DNA from 2 places in the Stenotrophomonas sp. genome. Region 2 is predicted to be linked to the other one. Evidence: predicted binding sites of a transcription regulator. Region 2 holds the regulator's gene; the other holds the start of a gene.

Region 1 (4,668 bases), on a different contig from region 2:
CGCTGCTGCTGCGTGCACCGGCAGAACAGCATGGGCGCCTGGTGGCGTTGTACATGCTGTTCTATGCAGTGGGCAGTGGTGCCGGTGCGGCTGCCGGGCCCTGGATGCAGGCCCGGCATGGCTGGCCTGCGGTGTGCCTGCTGGGTGCAGGCATCGCGGCGCTGGCGCTGCTGTGGTGGGCAGCATGGCGGGTGGTGGCGTCCAATGCATCGGCTGGCGGGCGAATCGGTAGAGTCGACTGTCGGTAGAGTCGACTGTCAGTCGACTGCTCTTCGCCCCGCGTGCGAAAAATCCCGCGCTGCGCGCGATAGTCGACCAGCGGTCGACTCTACCTGTCCTGTCGTCATCGCTGCAGTGCACGCCGTCCCGGTGCTTCCTCAAGGTCCGCGCTGGCCACTACCACGCGGTTGCGGCCGCTGCGCTTGGCCTCGTACATCGCCGCATCGGCCCGTGCCATCAGCCGCTCGTAGTCCGGGTGGCCGTCATGGCCGGCTACGCCGATGCTGGCGGTCAGTGCCAGTACCTGGCCGTTGGCCAATGCCACCGGTGACTGCGCGATCTGCCGCCGCAGGCTTTCGGCGATCACCGCGGCCTGTGATTCGCTGGCCGCGACCAGCACCACCACGAACTCCTCGCCGCCATAGCGGAACAGGTAGTCACTGCCGCGGGTCAGCTGGCCGAGCAGGCCGGCGACGTGCTGCAGCGCGCGGTCCCCGGCGTCGTGGCCGTGGCCGTCGTTGATCGCCTTGAAGTGATCCAGGTCGAGCAGCAGCAGCGAGAACGGCGTGCGGTTGCGCGTGGCCAGCTCGATCTCCCGGCGCAGCACGGTAGGCAGGAAGCGGCGGTTGAGCAGGTTGGTCAGCGCATCGCTGCCGGCATCCAGCTCGCCGATGCGCTCGAACAGCAGCGTCATCAGGGTGCGGATGGCGGCCAGGTCCTCGCGGATGGCCGGCAGCACCGCCAGTCGTTGTGCCGGGGCATCGTTGCTCGCCCGCTGCAGGTTGCTGTCGATGCGGGCCATCAGCTGGCCGACCTGCCGGGTCTCGCTGCTCTCGCCGAAGCTGGGGATGCCCTTGTGGGTGAACCACAGGCCGAACTCGGAAGTGGCCAGGCTGGCGCTGTCGCTGGCCTGTACGTGGCCAGCGAGCGCGTAGAGCAGGGCGTTCTCCCAGTCCAGCAGCAGTGCGCGCTGGCGTTCGCGTTCGGTGCCGACGTTCTGCACCAGCGAGAACAGCCGGTACGCCGCATCGGCACGGGTCGAGCGCTCGCGTGCATGGGTGTAGGCCAGGGTCATGCCTTCCATGGCGATGTCCATGATCGCGCTGAGGCAGTCGATGGCGGCGAACGCAGTGGCACTGTCGGGCGCGTCGTCGTGCAGGCGCACGAACAGTTCGTGCTTGAGCACGCGCGCGCCGCGGGTGACCAGGTCGACCGGAATACCGACCCGGGCATGCACATCGCCGATCACCCGCTGCGAGGCAACGGCGCCGGCAATACCGTCGGCATTGGTGGTCAGCAACTGCACCAGCCAGCGCTGCATGGCCGGCTGCAGGCGCTGCTTGACCTGGTCGTGGGACAGGAAGCGGCGTGCACGCCCGTCCTGCAGCAGTACCTCGTAGAAGCGTTGGGCCAGCGCCGGCGGGGCATCGGCGGCGGCGGCGTGCAGCAGCGCGGTGGCGGCAGGGCCGGCCTGTTGCAGGCAGTGCTGCCAGGCCTCGGCCAGCGGTTGGCTGGCATCGTCCAGTTGGGGTGGTTCCACGTCGATCTCTGACTGCGTACGGCAAACCACGGGTATCGGCCGCGGTGGCGCACGGTTGATGGCGGGTTGGCCGGTCAGTTTATGCGCGATGCAGGGTTGCACGGCGCGCAAAGCACGTCGGCGCCGCGGCGGCAATGAGTGAACGCATTGAGAATCACTCGCATTGATGGGAGAATGCGCGCACGGATCGGCCCGCAGGCGACTGCAGCGACGCTCCGCCTCCCCCCTCGTCGTTGCCTCAAGCCCTTTGCCAGAGGCCCCGTTGCCCTGCCAGAAGGTCCAGACCATGTCTCCTGCCGTTGTCCTTTCGCCGCGCCCGCTGGCGCTCGCCGTTGCCGCCCTGCTGGTGGGAAGCGCCCTGACCGCCCAGGCCGGAACCGATGCCACCGATATCGACACGGTGCATGTCACCGCCTCGCAGATTGCCCGCCAGGCACTGGGTACCTCGACCATCACCGCCGAGGACATCGCCAAGCGCCCGCCGGCCAACGACATCGCCGAACTGCTGCGCACCATGCCGGGCGTCAACCTCACCGGCAACAGCGCCTCGGGCCAGTACGGCAACAACCGCCAGATCGACCTGCGTGGCATGGGGCCGGAAAACACCCTGATCCTGGTCGACGGCAAGCGCATCGGTGCGCGTGACGCCGTGCGCATGGGCCGTAGCGGTGAGCGCAATACCCGCGGTGATACCAACTGGGTGCCGGCGGAAATGATCGAGCGCATCGAAGTGCTGCGCGGCCCTGCGGCGGCACGCTATGGCTCCGGTGCGTCCGGCGGCGTGGTCAACATCATCACCAAGCGCCCGACCGGCGACCTGACCGGAGCGGTCGACCTGTATGGCCTGGTGCCCGAGCACAGCGCCGAAGGCGGCAGCGAGCGCGTCGGCCTGCAGCTGAGCGGGCCGATGACCGACACCCTGTCGTTCCGCCTGTACGGCAACCTCAACAAGACCGACGCCGACTCGCTGGACCTCAACCGCCAGTACGCCACCAACCCGAACGCGGTGCCGCCGGCTGGCCGCGAGGGTGTCAAGAACCGCGACGTCAACGCGTTGCTGCGCTGGGACATCACCGCCGACCAGGTGGTGGAGTTCGAAGCCGGCACCAGCCGCCAGGGCAACATCTACGCCGGTGACCGCGCGGTCAGCACTACCGGTACCTCGACCGGCGTTGACCTGGCGGCGCTGGCCGAAGGCGAAGCGGAAACCAACCGCATGTACCGCAACACCGGCGCGATCACCCATCGCGGCCGCTGGGGCGACGTGACCTCGCGGGTGACCGCCGCGGTGGAAGCGGTCAACAACTCGCGCATCAATGAAGGCCTGGCCGGTGGCCCGGAAGGCAGCTTCAACGGCACCGACTGGTCGACCTCGCGCCTGCGCAACTACCAGCTGGATGGCGAAGTGAGCTTCCCGACCTCGCTGGGCAGCGCCGAGAACATCTGGACGCTGGGCTTTGAATACCTGGACAGCCGCCTGACCGACCCGTACTCGATGAGCCAGTCCAGCAGCAGCGGCGGCGGTATCCCGGGGCTGTCGGCCGATCGCGCGCGGGGCAAGGCCGACGCGCAGACCACCGCAGTGTTCGTCGAAGACAACATCTACCTGGGTGAGCGCTGGATCGTCACCCCGGGCCTGCGCTTCGACCACCACAGCCAGTTCGGCAACAACACCAGCCCCAGCCTCAATGCGCAGTTCCGCATCAACAGCGACTGGGTGGTGAAGGGCGGCATCGCCCGCGCGTTCAAGGCGCCGAACCTGTACCAGTCCAATCCGGACTATCTGTACTACACCCGTGGCAACGGCTGCCCGAATGCACTGCCGAGCCTGGGTGCCGGTTGCTACATGCGCGGCAACGCGGACCTGAAGGCGGAAACCAGCCTGAACAAGGAACTGGGCATCGAGTGGGCACCGCAGAGCGGCTGGCAGGCCTCGTTGACCTACTTCCACAACGACTACAAGGACAAGATCCAGGCCGGCTACACCCAGATTGGCCTGACCGCCGACACCAAGGGCCGCATCTTCCGCTGGGAGAACGCGCCCAAGGCGATCGTGCAGGGGCTTGAAGGCAACCTGGTGATCCCGCTGCTGGGCGAGCAGGGCAACCGCCTGAAATGGAGCAACAACTTCACCTACATGGTGGAAAACGAGAACAAGAGCACCGGCCAGCCGCTGTCGGTGATCCCGAAGTACACCGTCAACACGATGCTGGACTGGCAGGCCACCGACAAGCTGTCGGTGCTGCTGACCGGCACGTTCTACGGCAAGCAGAAGCCGGCCACCGCCAACATCAACAATGATCCGCGCTGCACCGGCAGCTGCGATCCCTCGATCGCGCTGCAGGACCGCGGTGCCTACAACATCTGGGGCGTGAGCGCGCGCTACAGGGTGACCGGGACCGTCAGCTTCGGCTTCGGCGTGAACAACCTGGCCGACAAGCGCCTGTTCCGCGAGGCCAACAGCAGCGATGCCGGTGCGGCGACCTACAACGAACCGGGCCGCGCGTACTGGGCCAGCCTGCGCTTCGGGTTCTGACCGCACGCGGACGCCGGTCCGCTGCGGTCGCCAGGCCAGGCCTGGCGCTGCCGGCCACGCTCCGGTAGCGCCGGGCCATGCACGGTGAGGGATCGCCTGGGCTGCAATGTTATAAACACCGTAATAGTCTCCCCCGCCAGCACGGCGTAGCCTGCACCGCATCGCAAAGGAGCTGTTGCCATGGGCCACGACCACGATCACCTGCCATCCCAGATCCGCCACGAGAAACCCTTGTGGTGGGCCCTCGGCCTGACCTCCACCTTCCTCGTCATCGAGGTGGTGGGCGCGTTCTGGACCAACAGCCTGGCGCTGCTGTCCGACGCGGCACACATGGCCACCGATGCACTGGCACTGATGATCGCGCTGGTCGCGG
Region 2 (4,668 bases):
CGTTCGCCGAGGCCATCGTTGCACCGGCCGCCACCGTGCCGGCCAACCGCGCGCGCTTCCAGATCGACCCGCCGCACGAGGCGCATCACGAAAGCGTGGCCCCGACCGTGCTGCCGCCGCCGCTGCCGACCGCTGCCGTGATCGACGCGCAGCCCGGGATCGCCGCCAGCGAACCGGCAGCGGTCGAAGCCGCTATCGAGGCCAGCCCGGCCCCCATGCTGGCCCCGGCACCGACGCTGACCGTGGTTGCCCAGGACGACGCCGAGATCCGCCAGCTGCGCCAGGAAGTGGCCGGCATGCGCCAGGTGATCGAGCGCGAGATGAACCGCTTCACCGACGAGCGCCTGCGTGGCAGCCCGGTGCGCGCCACCGCGCTGGACCTGATGGACGAGTACGGTTTCGACGCCGGGCTGGCCCGCGACGTGGCCATGCAGATCCCGCTGGAGACCGAAGCCCATCGTGGCCGCGGCCTGATGCTGGGGCTGATCTCGCGCAAGCTGCCGATCGCCCCGGTCGACCCGCTGGAGGAAGGCGGCGTGATCGCGCTGGTCGGCCCGACCGGCGCCGGCAAGACCACCACCATCGCCAAGCTGGCCTCGCGCTTCGCCGAGAAGCACGCCCCGCGTGACGTCGCCCTGGTCACCACCGACACCACCCGCATCGGCGCCCGTGAACAGCTGTATGGCTACGGCCGCCAGCTCGGCATCGCCGTGCACGAGGCCAACAGCGGCACCGACCTGGACCAGCTGCTGGAACGCTTGAAGGACTACAAGCTGGTGCTGATCGATACCGCCGGCCTGGGCCCGCGCGACCGTGCCCTGGCCGCCCAGCTGCAGTGGCTGCGCGCCGCGCGCCAGGTGCGCACCCTGCTGGTGCTGCCGGCCAACACCAGCTTCGGCGACATGGACGAGGTGGTGCGCCGCTTCGGTGCGGCCAACCTGCAGGGCCTGGTGCTGAGCAAGCTGGACGAGACCGGCCGCTTCGGCAACGCCCTGTCGGTGGCCGTGGACCACGCCCTGCCGATCACCTGGGTGACCGATGGCCAGGACGTCCCGGAGGACCTGCACCGGGCCAGTGCAGCCAATCTTGTACTTCGCCTTGAAGATTTGCGCCGAGCGGCCGATATGCCCTGCAACCCGGAGTTGAACCATGCCGTCGCGTGAGTACGCCAAGCTGACCAAGACCTTCCCGCTGTCGGCCACCCGCAGCGAGCCGCTCGGCCCTGTGCGCACCATTGCCGTGACCGGCGGCAAGGGCGGCGTGGGCAAGACGAATGTGTCCGCCAACCTGGCGGTGGCGCTGGCCGGCATGGGCAAGCGCACGCTGCTGCTGGACGCCGACCTGGGCCTGGCCAACATCGACGTGATCCTGGGCTTGAACCCCACCTTTACGCTGGCCGACCTGGTGGCCGGCCGCTGCTCGCTGGATGACGTCATCGTCGAAGGCCCGAACGGCGTGCTGGTGGTCCCGGCCGCTTCCGGCCGCCGGCACATGGCCGAGCTGGCCCCGGCCGAGCATGTCGGCCTGGTCAACGTGTTCTCCGAACTGGAACGCGAGCTGGACATCATGGTGGTCGATACCGCCGCCGGCATCACCGACGGCGTGCTGACCTTCTGCCAGGCCGCGCAGGACACCGTGGTGGTGGTCTGTGACGAACCGGCCTCGATCACCGACGCCTACGCACTGATCAAGGTGCTGTCGCGCGAGCGCGGCGTGGACCGCATCCAGGTGGTGGCCAACATGGTGCGCGACCCGAACGAGGGCCGCGTGCTGTACGAGAAGCTGACCCGCGTCTGCGAGAAGTTCCTCGCCGATGTCTCGCTGAACTACCTGGGCTGCGTGCCGCAGGATGACTGGCTGCGCCTGTCGGTGCAGCGCCAGCAGCCGGTGGTGAAGGCCTATCCGTCCAGCCCGTCGGCGCTGGCGATCACCGAGATCGCACGCCGCACCGCGCGCTGGCAGGCACCGACCGAACCGCGCGGTGGCGTCGAGTTCTTCCTCGAACGCATCCTCAAGCAGCGTGGGGTGGCCGCATGAAAGGCGCAGCCCACCAGTACAGGGAAGTCCAGCGCTCGGCGGCCAACGAGGTCATCGCCCAGCATTCGGACCTGGTGCGACGCATCGCCCACCACCTGGCCGCGCGCCTGCCGGCCAGCGTCGAAGTCGATGATCTGATCCAGGCCGGCATGATGGGCCTGATCGAAGCCTCGCGCAGCTACGACGCCGACCAGGGCGCCTCGTTCGAGACCTATGCCTCGATCCGCATCCGCGGCTCGATGATCGACGAGATCCGCCGTGGCGACTGGGTGCCGCGCTCGGTGCACCGCCGTGCACGCGACGCCGCCGCCACCATCCGCCGCCTGGAACAGAGCACGGGCCGTGCCGCCAGCGCCACCGAAGTGGCCGCCGCGATGGAGATGCCGCTGCCCGAGTACCTGAGGCTGATGGAAGACGCCGCACGTGGCCAGGTGCTGAGCCTGGAGTCGCGCATCGAAGACCAGGGCGAACTGGATACCGTCGCCCAGGGCGGCCCGACCCCGCAGCAGGTGCTGGAGCGCGGCGAGTTCGGTCGCGAGCTGGGCAAGGCCATCGGCCACCTGCCCGAGCGCGAACAGCTGGTGCTCTCGCTGTACTACGAGCAGGAGCTGAACCTGAAGGAGATCGGCGCGGTGCTCGGCGTGAGCGAGTCGCGGGTCTGCCAGATCCATGGCCAGGCCGTGCTGCGCCTGCGCGGCCGCCTGAAGATCTTCGAGGCCGTCGACGCCGGCCTGGAAGAATGAACATCCCCGAGGCGACTGCCCCCGGCCGCCCGGAATGAACAACAAAGGAACTCTGCTTTGAACAAGAACATGCGCATCCTCATCGTCGACGACTTCTCGACCATGCGTCGAATCGTCAAGAACCTGCTGGGCGATCTGGGCTTCACCAACACCGCCGAAGCCGAGGACGGGCATGCCGCACTGTCGCTGCTGCAGAGCCAGCCCTTCGATTTCGTGGTCACCGACTGGAACATGCCGGTGATGACCGGCATCGAACTGCTCAAGGCGATCCGTGCCGACGCCAAGCTGAAGACCCTGCCAGTGCTGATGGTCACCGCCGAAGCCAAGCGCGAGCAGATCATCGAAGCGGCCCAGAACGGCGTGAACGGCTACATCATCAAGCCCTTCACCGCGCAGACGCTGGAAGAGAAGCTGGGCAAGATCTTCGAACGCCTGGCGGCCAGCGCCTGATGGATACCACGGTCGACAAGAACGCCCTCGCCCTGCGCCTGCAGGAAGCCCTGGATGCCCTGGAGTCCGGTGACGAAGCCGCCTGGCGGCAACGCATCGACGGACTGGTCGCGCTGCGCACGCAGCCGATGATGAGCGGCCTCTCGCGGCTGGCCCGCGAGCTGGGGCAGGCCCTGGGCGAACTGCCGACCGTGCCCAGCGAGGCCGGCGAACTGGACGATGCGTGCGCACGCCTGGACCACGTGGTGGCGATGACCGAACAGGCCACCCACCGCACCCTGGACCTGGCCGAGGAATGCCGCAGCCTGACCGAGCAGCTGCGCGCCGAAGGCCTGCAGCCAGGCCAGGACGCGCAGCTCGAGCGCATCCGCCACAACCTGACCGAGATCGCCCTGACCCAGAGCTACCAGGACCTGACCGGGCAGATCATCCGTCGCGTGGTCGGCATCGTCCGCCGCGTGCATGAAGGCTTCGGCGCGCTCGGCCTGCCGCCGGAACAGCATCGCACCGACCCGGAACTGGCCGGGCCGGCACTGAAGGGACTGGACCGCCACGCGGTCTCGCAGAACGACGCCGACGACCTGTTGTCGGATCTGGGGCTGTAAGCATGAGCGCGGTATCCGACGACATCACTGCCGATTTCATCATCGAGGCACAGGAAATCCTGGATCGCCTCGGCGAACAGCTGGTGTCGCTGGAGCAGGCACCGCAGGACACCGAACAGCTCAACGCGGTGTTCCGGGGCTACCACACGCTCAAGGGCGGCGCGGGTTTCCTCGGTGTCACCGCCATGGTCGAGCTGTGCCACGCCGCTGAAGAAGCGCTGGGCGCTGCACGTGCCGGCCAGGCCGTGCTGCAGGCCCATCACTTCGACGCCGCCCAGCAATCGCTGGACTACCTGCAGTCGATGCTCGATGCCGTGTCTTCCGGCACCGAGCCGGGCTATGCACCGCCGGACCTGATCGCCCAGTTCGACGTGCATGGAGGTGCAGCAGCGCCTGCCGCCGCTGCCGCCGCACCGACGGCCGGTGCCGGCGACCTGATCACCGACGACGAGTTCGAGGCGCTGCTCGACCAGCTGCACGGTGGCAACGCACCGACTGCGGTGGCGCCGGCAAAGAAGGCCGACGACGGCCTGATCAGCGAAGATGAGTTCGAAGCCCTGCTCGACCAGCTGCACGGCGGCGCCGCACCCGGCGCCAGGCCCGCGGCTGCGGTGGCGCCGGCACCGATCGCCGCCCCGCGCCCGGCCGCCGCACCGGCACCGGTGGCCAAGCCGGCCGCCAAGCCGCTGGCCGAAGCCGAACACACCGTGCGCGTGGACACCAAGCGCCTGGATGCGATCGTCAACCTGATCGGCGAACTGGTGCTGTCGCGCAACCGGCTCAAGACCCTGCGTGCGCGCCTGCGCGACGAGGAGCTGGACCGCGCCGTGTCC

The links. Region 2 encodes FliA, which starts transcription of late flagellar genes. Its sites were predicted from a motif close to TAAAGTTTNNCNNNCNNNGGCCGATAA; they were not measured.
Region 1: the regulator FliA is predicted to act here: its motif matches at 1,792-1,818, upstream of AC5JLE_RS00390 (GGDEF domain-containing protein).

What each region holds. Positions count from the first base shown of each region.
Region 1 is NZ_JCACKF010000001.1:82,285-86,952, forward strand. Features, by position in the region: gene AC5JLE_RS00385 (MFS transporter) at 1-248, shown strand, start outside; gene AC5JLE_RS00390 (GGDEF domain-containing protein) at 344-1,759, opposite strand; gene AC5JLE_RS00395 (TonB-dependent siderophore receptor) at 2,046-4,295, shown strand; gene AC5JLE_RS00400 (cation diffusion facilitator family transporter) at 4,476-4,668, shown strand, end outside.
Region 2 is NZ_JCACKF010000037.1:344,082-348,749, forward strand. Features, by position in the region: gene flhF (flagellar biosynthesis GTPase FlhF) at 1-1,163, shown strand, start outside; gene AC5JLE_RS15035 (MinD/ParA family ATP-binding protein) at 1,150-2,037, shown strand; gene AC5JLE_RS15040 (RNA polymerase sigma factor FliA) at 2,034-2,780, shown strand; gene cheY (chemotaxis response regulator CheY) at 2,838-3,230, shown strand; gene AC5JLE_RS15050 (protein phosphatase CheZ) at 3,230-3,835, shown strand; gene AC5JLE_RS15055 (chemotaxis protein CheA) at 3,838-4,668, shown strand, end outside.